Regions from separate parts of the Pseudoalteromonas sp. SCSIO 43201 genome, predicted to be linked through region 2. Evidence: predicted binding sites of a transcription regulator. Region 2 holds the regulator's gene; each other region holds the start of a gene.
What was found. Region 2 encodes FliA, which starts transcription of late flagellar genes. Its sites were predicted from a motif close to CTAAAGNTNNNNNNNNNNNNGCCGATA; they were not measured.
Positions count from the first base shown of each region.

Region 1: the regulator FliA is predicted to act here: its motif matches at 1,173-1,199, upstream of J8Z24_RS01905 (DUF5610 domain-containing protein).
Region 3: the regulator FliA is predicted to act here: its motif matches at 1,123-1,149, upstream of J8Z24_RS13330 (DUF3530 family protein).
Region 4: the regulator FliA is predicted to act here: its motif matches at 1,322-1,348, upstream of pomA (flagellar motor protein PomA).

Region 1 covers NZ_CP072683.1:436,926-439,130, reverse strand. The annotation lists gene J8Z24_RS01905 (DUF5610 domain-containing protein) at 14-1,144, opposite strand; gene trmA (tRNA (uridine(54)-C5)-methyltransferase TrmA) at 1,309-2,205, shown strand, end outside.
Region 2 covers NZ_CP072683.1:1,424,339-1,426,543, forward strand. The annotation lists gene J8Z24_RS06105 (MinD/ParA family protein) at 1-480, shown strand, start outside; gene J8Z24_RS06110 (RNA polymerase sigma factor FliA) at 483-1,217, shown strand; gene cheY (chemotaxis response regulator CheY) at 1,260-1,643, shown strand; gene J8Z24_RS06120 (protein phosphatase CheZ) at 1,663-2,205, shown strand, end outside.
Region 3 covers NZ_CP072683.1:3,093,256-3,095,460, forward strand. The annotation lists gene J8Z24_RS13320 (2OG-Fe(II) oxygenase) at 1-121, shown strand, start outside; gene J8Z24_RS13325 (polyprenyl-phosphate transporter) at 123-1,058, opposite strand; gene J8Z24_RS13330 (DUF3530 family protein) at 1,180-2,022, shown strand; gene djlA (co-chaperone DjlA) at 2,019-2,205, opposite strand, start outside.
Region 4 covers NZ_CP072683.1:2,905,450-2,907,654, forward strand. The annotation lists gene J8Z24_RS12580 (flagellar motor protein MotB) at 1-496, opposite strand, end outside; gene pomA (flagellar motor protein PomA) at 499-1,266, opposite strand; gene xseB (exodeoxyribonuclease VII small subunit) at 1,501-1,740, shown strand; gene ispA ((2E,6E)-farnesyl diphosphate synthase) at 1,740-2,205, shown strand, end outside.

The sequences.
Region 1 (2,205 bases), 990 kb from region 2:
AAAATAAACTCGATCAGCTTGTTTGTTGTTGCTCTGCTGATGAGCCCTTATTTGATTCATTTAAACGGTTGAAAAAGCTGCTCGCATAATCCAAGAATTCATTTAACCTGGATTGCCCTTCATTCATCCATGCAAGTATATTTGGCAATTCGTTGTTAGCATTGAGCGCTTTTGCTTGCTCTTGAATGTCTGCTAGTTGCTTATTCAGAGGTACAAACGCCTTCTCTAGTTCTTTCATCGGATTGCCTTGTTGATACTGTGCAATCGCGGCAGATGTTTTCGTTTGCTTTAAGTCCATTGTGAAGTTGGTGATTTGATCAGAGTTTAAACTAAGTGACTTTGCCATATCGAACGCTTCATCATACTCACCGCCAAAGAACGCATCGCTGACATTGCGAATATCTTCCATCATATCGTTGATTGCTTGCTGCTCTTCTTCGTTCAGCTCTCCATTTACTTTAATCGAAAAGTTCACCTCATGAGATGACTGGGAGCCATATGCAGCACCAAAGTTGTTGCCTTTTTGGGCCACGCTCGCAGCAGACCCTTGTGAATATGCGTCAGAAAATGAAATAACAACCTCATCACCTTCCGCTGTAGTGAACGCATATTCGGCCTGATTCGATAAGCTTGCAAATTGCGCCGCACTGATAGCCATCGCCTTTGGAGACTTTTCTTCAAATAGTTCGTTTTCGAAGTCATCAAGCCCTTTAAATATACCCTCTCGAGACTTTTCAATCCCTTCTTCAATATCAGAATTAAACGCCCCCATCCCTTTTAGCTCTTCACTGGCTTCATCAATACCTTGCAGCACACCTTTGCGTGCCCCATCCAGCATAGATTTTAATTCGTCGTCATTTTTACCGTCTACTTTCGCTTTTTTCACTGCACCTTGAACGAAATCAAGTACGTTTTTCACTATCGCTTCAAAGTCAAACAATGGTTTGTCTTTTTTATCTTGCGTGGGTTTCTCAATGCCAAGCGCTTCTGCGAGTTTGTCATCAAGAATTTTGGCAGCGAGTTTAGATTTATCCCCCGCATAACTATCTGAATTTATTTGGATATGTGGTCCTATCCCTTTGCTCTGCCCAGGCTTGTGCTGCATCGCTGGATTGAGCAATTGATTTAAATGCCCGATTTTCATGGTATGCCCTCCAATATATTAGTTAGATTATCGGCATATTTGTGCAAAGCTAAAGTAAAATGATTAAAAAAACGCCAAAACGATTTTAGTCACTATGCTAGACTGGACAAATTAACGACGCTCCCTAAAATAGCGCCTCTTAATTCAACATAGATGGTTTTAGTATGGCAGTAATAAAGATTGATGATTCAGCATACGAGCAACAATTGGCTGAAAAAGCTGAGCGTATCACAGCACAATTTGCACAGTTTAATGCGCCAGAATTAGAAGTGTATGACTCTGCAACTCGCCATTACCGCCAACGCTGCGAATTTAGAGTCTGGCATGATGGCGACGACTTGTTTCACATCATGTTTGATCAACAAAGTAAAGAAAAGCTTCGTGTTGATAGCTTTGACCCGGGTGCCGAGCTTGTCAATGAAATGATGCAAGTCATGATAGACAAACTTAAAGGCAATGAGGTCTTACGCCGAAAATTATTCCAAATTGATTACCTTACTACCCTAAGTGGTGAAGTACTGATTAGTCTTTTATATCACAAGCAACTTGATGAAGCGTGGCACACTGCTATGCTGGAGTTGCGATCTGAGTTGCAACAGACTTACAAAGTGGACTTTATAGGGCGTGCTAGAAAACAAAAGGTCGTATTTGGTCATGATTATGTCACAGAAAAGCTCGCGGTTAATGGTAAAGAATATATTTATCAGCAAGTTGAAAACAGCTTTACGCAGCCAAATGCCCAAGTGAATCAAAAAATGCTAGCGTGGGCGCAGTCTATCAGCGAGCCGCTTAGCAATGATTTACTTGAGCTTTACTGTGGTAACGGTAACTTTTCTATCGCATTAGCTGGTTCATTCGACAAAGTGCTGGCTACGGAAATTTCTAAATCATCGGTAAAGTCTGCACAGTTTAATATCGCAGCAAACAAAGTCGACAACCTTGATATTATCCGCATGTCGAGTGAAGAGTTTACGCAAGCCATGAAAGGGCAGAAGTTTTCACGATTAGAAGGTATCGATTTACAGTCCTATGATTGCCAAACCATTTTGGTCGATCCGCCG
Region 2 (2,205 bases):
AGTGAACTAAATACACAATTTGATGTGTTAATTGTTGACACTGCAGCCGGAATTTCGGATATGGTGTTGAGTTTTTCTCGTGCCGCTCAAGACGTACTCGTGGTAGTGTGTGATGAACCGACATCCATTACAGATGCCTACGCATTAATTAAAGTATTAAGTCGAGAACATGGAGTTTACCGCTTTAAAATAGTGGCCAATATGGTTCGTAGCATGCGTGAAGGTCAGGAACTTTTTGCTAAACTATCAAAAGTGACCGATCGTTTTCTTGACGTTGCTCTAGAGCTTGTCGCGACAGTACCGTTTGATGAAAATATGCGTAAGTCATCACGTCGACAAAGGGCTATCGTTGATTTATTTCCAAGCTCTCCTGCAGCTGTTGCTATTAAAGGCTTAGCTACGAGAGCGGCTAAGTGGCCAATTCCTCATCAGCCTTCTGGTCATTTAGAATTTTTTATTGAACAACTTGTAAACGGGTGATTATGGCTTCTCCGGTCAACAGAGCTGCGGGATATCAAACTTCTGACCATATTCATAAGGTGGTTGAAAGGCATGCTCCACTTGTCAAAAAAGTGGCGTGTCACCTAATCGCTCGACTTCCGGCAAGCGTGCAACTTGATGATTTGATCCAATCAGGAATGATAGGGTTAATTGAGGCAACAAAAAACTTTGACGCCAGTAAAGGTGCCAGTTTTGAAACTTTCGCGGGCATACGTATTCGAGGTGCGATGCTTGATGAAATTCGTCGTGGAGATTGGGCTCCCCGATCTGTCCACAAAAATAGCCGAATGGTTGCAGAGACTATATCTGAGCTCGAATCTCTCCTTGGTCGAGAACCAAAAGACACTGAAATCGCTGAAAAACTTGATATATCTCTAGATGAGTACCATCATATTTTACATGATGTAAATGCAAGCAAAGTAATAGGCATTGAGGATCTTGGGGTAGACGAAGATGTGATTACCCCTGCAAATAGCGATTTTGCGCTAGACAAACCGTTTAATAACGTTAAAAATGAACGTTTTAACGAGTCTTTAGTAAATGCGATAAAATCATTACCAGAAAGAGATGCCATGGTTTTGTCGCTTTATTATAACGATGAAATGAATTTAAAAGAGATTGGCGCCATTTTAGATGTCAGTGAATCTCGAGTAAGTCAAATTCACGGTCAGGCAATGATAAAGCTAAAAGCTAAAATCAATGACTGGATAAATTAGAGTACATAAAATAGTTGGGTTCGAACCTCACTGGAGGAAGTTTTGGATAAGAACATGAAGATTCTCGTGGTTGATGATTTCTCTACTATGAGAAGAATAATCAAAAACCTATTAAGAGATTTAGGCTTTACAAATGTTCAAGAAGCTGATGATGGTAGTACAGCACTTCCGATGCTACAAAATCAGGAGTTTGACTTTGTAGTAACTGATTGGAATATGCCAGGAATGCAAGGGATCGATTTATTGCGAGCAATACGAGCTGATGCAAAGTTGAAACATATTCCTGTGCTTATGGTAACCGCGGAAGCAAAAAAAGAGCAGATCGTTGCTGCAGCACAGGCTGGGGTTAATGGTTATATCGTGAAACCATTTACGGCAGGTACACTTAAAACCAAGCTTGAAAAAGTATTTGAGCGCTTAGGCTAACAGCAAGGGGAAATGGCCTATGTCTGTAAACGCTGCGCCTCAAATTACACTCGAGCAAGCTAAACAACTTGTAGAGCTATTAGAGCAAGGTGAACAAGAAAAAGCGGATCAGCTGATTTTAGAGGCTGCTAACAAAGAGCAATCCGAGTTATTTGCAGAGGTTGGCAAGCTTACTCGTCAGTTACATGAGTCATTGAAAAACTTTGAGCTGGATACTCGCCTTGCAGACCTCACAACGGAGGCCATTCCTGACGCTAAACAGCGCCTCAACTACGTCATGGAAATGACGGAGAGCGCTGCAAACAAAACGATGGACGCTGTCGAAGAGAGCTTACCGTTGGCACAAAACCTTGCCGACGAACTAGCACAAATAAAGCCAACTTGGGATCGTTTAATGAGTAGAGATATTCAGCTCGGAGAATTCAAATCTCTGTGTCACGACCTAGATAGCTTTATGCAGACTTCGAAAACACGTACGGACGAGTTACAAGGTTTGATGACAAACGTGCTCATGGCACAAGATTATCAAGACTTAACTGGTCAGGTCATCCGCCGTGTCATT
Region 3 (2,205 bases), 1.7 Mb from region 2:
CCCCAAGTTTAATTCTTTGGTGGTGTTTGATGTCAACAAAATTCACTCAGTAACTTACGTTGCACCATTTGCAAAGTCTCCGCGCCTTTCTGTCACTGGGTGGTTTAGAACGATAGCCTGAGCTAATATTTTTCACTCAGTTTTTCAATTGCTAAAATCAGGGCAAGTCCGGCAATGGCAAGTAACACACAGGCCAAAGTATTTGGATCTTGCCCGTACAGCGTACTGTACTGCTGCGGCAAAATATTTGCTTGCGTCAAGGGCTTTTCAATACCGCTAGAATTAACATAAGTGGTCAGCACTTGCTTCCAAGGCCATAGTAAATTCAGTGATCCGAGTAAAAATCCTGCCAATACCGAAAATGTGACTTGTTGATAATGGCTTAATAACCAACTCAACAGCCTCGAAAATGACATCAACCCAACAACACATCCCAGTAAAAAAAGGCCAACGAGTGTTATTTCAAGTTGATTTACAGCACTCAGTACATGTCCATACATGCCCAGCAATAACAAGATAAAACTACCCGAAATTCCAGGTAAAATCATTGCACAAATGGCGATGGCACCGGAAATAAAAAACATCCAGTGAGATGCTTGCGCTTCCGCTGGCGACAATGACGTAATGACAAAAGCAACCACAGCGCCAGTTACACAGGCCGCAATATTTTTACCGTTCCAGCTCGAGACCTGTTTGGCTACGTAAATAAAAGAAGCGACAATAAGGCCAAAGAAAAATGACCATACCAGTATTTGGTGGTGCGCAAGCAAGTAAGTAATAACTTTAGCCAAAGATGCAGCACTGATAAGTAGCCCTGAAAACACCGCGACTAAAAAGCTACCATCGATATATTGCCATGTAGTTTTTATACCTTCACGGCGCAACAACCCTAATGCTTGCAAATTAACACTTTTTATTGCATTTAAAAAACGCGCATAGATACCAGTGATAAAGGCAATAGTACCACCTGATACTCCGGGTACAACATCAGCAGCACCCATCCCAGCCCCTTTTAAAAACATAAAGAGATAGTCTCGTTTGCTATCTTTGTATTGCACGCATACTCTCCATTTATTTTCTCTATGTGGCAGTTTACCTTAAAACCATAAATAAAGGCGACTGCTAAAGCTTTTGCCAAGTAGGCCGATACTAAACCATGGAAAATCATGTACACGTATTATGCTAAGCAGAGCACTTTTTACATTATTAATTTCAATATCAGTAAGTTGCTTCGCAGCCGAACATATAGCCCCAGCACCGCTAACAGCGCTTTTTCAACAAGATGCACAGCGTTTTTATGAACCAGCGGGGTTACTGGAGCTAAACAGTGAAGAGGAAGTATTTTACGTTTTTCATCAAGAACACATGGCTTCGATGCGGGCAGGTATTGTCATTTTCCTGCCTGATATGCAAATGCCGCCACTTAATAACAGCGGGATCAGTTTCCTTGCTAAGCGCTTGAGTGATGATGGATATGATACGTATACCATCACGCCACCTGATTTGTCCTATGCTGCAAGTCTCTTAGATCAAGATATTGAAACACCAGAAGCTGAGCCAAAGCCGAAATCCGTTGAGCCTGTTTCAGAGATGAACCTAGACAACTATAAAGCCGCGTTAGTCAGTCGTTTTGAAGTGCTCTACAATACGTTATCAATGACACAAACAGAGAAGCTTGTCGTTGTTGCATTTGGCAATAGTGCTGGTGTGTTCGCAGAACATTTAGCAACCTTACCCAACCTTCGTATTGATGCTTACACCGTCGTCAGCCCCCAGCTGCCTAATGCAATGCGACAAAAACACCTAGCATCAAACCTGTCTTTGATAAGCCCCGCTCTTTTGGATATTTACTACAGCTTTGATAACCCAATGGTAATCGATAGCACCGCTGACAGAGTAAGGTGGGCAAGAAAAAATAGTAAGCTAGATTACCGCCAAAGAGAGCTATTTGGGGAAAAAACCGATCCGCTCCAGCACCAGCGCTTACGCAAGGAACTACTCGGTTTTTTACGGATACTTTAGCTTTTTTTAAGGTACTCGTAGGCAGACTGAATATCTTGGCTTTTCCGCTTAGCTACTTCCATCATATGTGTCGGCAGCCCCTGCGATACCAACTTATCCGGATGATGTTGTGACATCAGTTTGCGATACGCCTTTTTAATTTCACCCGCGCTTGCGCTTTCACCTAAGCCAAGCACAGCCAAG
Region 4 (2,205 bases), 1.5 Mb from region 2:
TGATTTGCTTTTCAAGTTGCTGCGCTATTTTTTTGACTAACTCATTTACCTGCTCTTGCTCTGCTGAAGCAATTGCTTGAGTCGATGCCATTTCTTGCGCTGTACTGGCTGATTCACCACCGCGCTTATTACCACGCTGCTCCTGCCTTCCCCCCGCAGACGCTTCGTCTCCAGCTTGGAACTCAAGCATTTGTTGTGTCATTTCGACGGTTTGCTGCTGGATTGTTTCAATTGGGGTAGGCTCTGGTTTTCCTGGTGTGAATTCCATTGCAATCACACTCGTACCTTTGGGTATATCTTTGACTTCAATTTTATTTTGTACGCCGAATGCAAACTTCATAGAGCCTGCAATTTGTTTAAATTTGAGTACATCCATCTCGGAAAAGGCGAGCAGCAATACAAAGAAGCACATGAGCAGTGACATCAAGTCAGCAAATGTTCCCATCCAAGCGGGCAAACCTGGCGGGGGACATTTACATTCGTTCTCATCAGACATGATTATTCCTCAGCTTCTGAACCACGTTTTGACTCAGGTAGATAGTTTTTCAAAATGCCCTCGATAACCTTGGGGTTTTGGCCATCTTGAATGCCCAAGATAGCATCAAGTATTAACCGCTGATTACGCTCCTCTTCGTCTTTACGTAATTCGAGTTTTACCTGTATTGGAATAGCCACAACATTCGCTAAGAATGCACCATATAGCGTTGTTAAAAGTGCAACAGCCATCGCTGGCCCTATCGCTTTCGGGTCATCCATATTTGATAACATGGCTACTAAGCCGATAAGTGTACCTATCATCCCCATTGCAGGGGCTATATCGGCAAGCGATTTGAACAGGCCAGCGCCAAGTTCATGGCGAGATGAGGTAAGTGCAATGTCTTTTTGCAAGGTGGCTCTCACAACATCAGCATCATGACCATCAACGAGCATATCCACGCCTTTGCGCATAAATTGATTTGGAATTTCAGCTTCTTCAAGCGCAAGAAAGCCGCCTTTACGCGCTGAATCAGCAAGTTCTACCGCTTTTTCAATCAGTTCTTCAGGTGTTTCAATTTTAAACATGAAGGCCTTTCCGGCCACTTTCCCAATCCCGAAAAATTGTCCAAGTGTAAAGTTAGACAATACAATGAAGATTGAACCACCAAATACGATAACGACGGACGGCGTGTTATAGAACATAGCGATCTGGCCATCACTACTTAATACCATAGACATTACAATCAGACCTATGGCACCCAGGATCCCTATTACCGTTGCTAAATCCACATGTCCTCCGAGGGAAGTTATTTGTGATAAATCACGCAGTTATTGTTGTTTGAGTTATCGGCAAGTTTTTCTACAACTTAACACTATTATATTAAAAAGTGTTTAAAATGCGAGTTTATAGCAGATCTTGCAAAGCTGATACGCTCCGTTGTCAAAAACTCGCTGGTTTTTTTGACCTTAGCCCTCAATCCCCCTAAAATTGCGTCACTTTTACTTTTCGAGTCAACGTGACATATGGCAGTAAAAAAACCTGATAACTTAAGCTTTGAAGAAGCAATGCAAGAGTTAGAACAAATCGTAGCAGAGATGGAAAACGGCAGTTTAGCGCTAGATCAAGCCCTTAAGCAATTTGAGCGTGGAATAAAACTTGCCAAAGCATCGAACCAAAAACTTCAGCAAGCTGAGCAACAAGTCGCAATTTTGATGGGCGAAGGTGAGCAAGCACAATTACAGCCATTTGATAACGAAGCCTAATGTCAGCAAAATTAAAAGAACAACTGCAGCATGCTAAAACGCGGGTAGAAACCACGCTTTTACGCAGCTTTGATAACATGCTAGACACAGAAGAAAATGTCTTAGCGGCAACTCGCTACAGCGTAGAAAATGGTGGCAAGCGCTTACGGCCTTTTCTAGTCTACTGTACCGGAGAACTCTTTGGCGCAGCAGCAGCAGATCTCGATAACGCAGCTGCGGCCATCGAGTGTATTCACAGCTATTCTTTGGTACACGACGATTTACCAGCGATGGATGATGATGAGCTAAGGCGCGGTCGACCTACGTGCCATATTCAATTTGATGAAGCTACCGCAATATTAGCGGGCGATGCGCTACAGACTCTGGCTTTTGAGCTGCTAAGTACACCAAACTTTACCATCAGCCCACAGTCCCAGTTACAGATGATAAGTGCCCTAGCAAAAGCTTCAGGATTACAAGGGATGG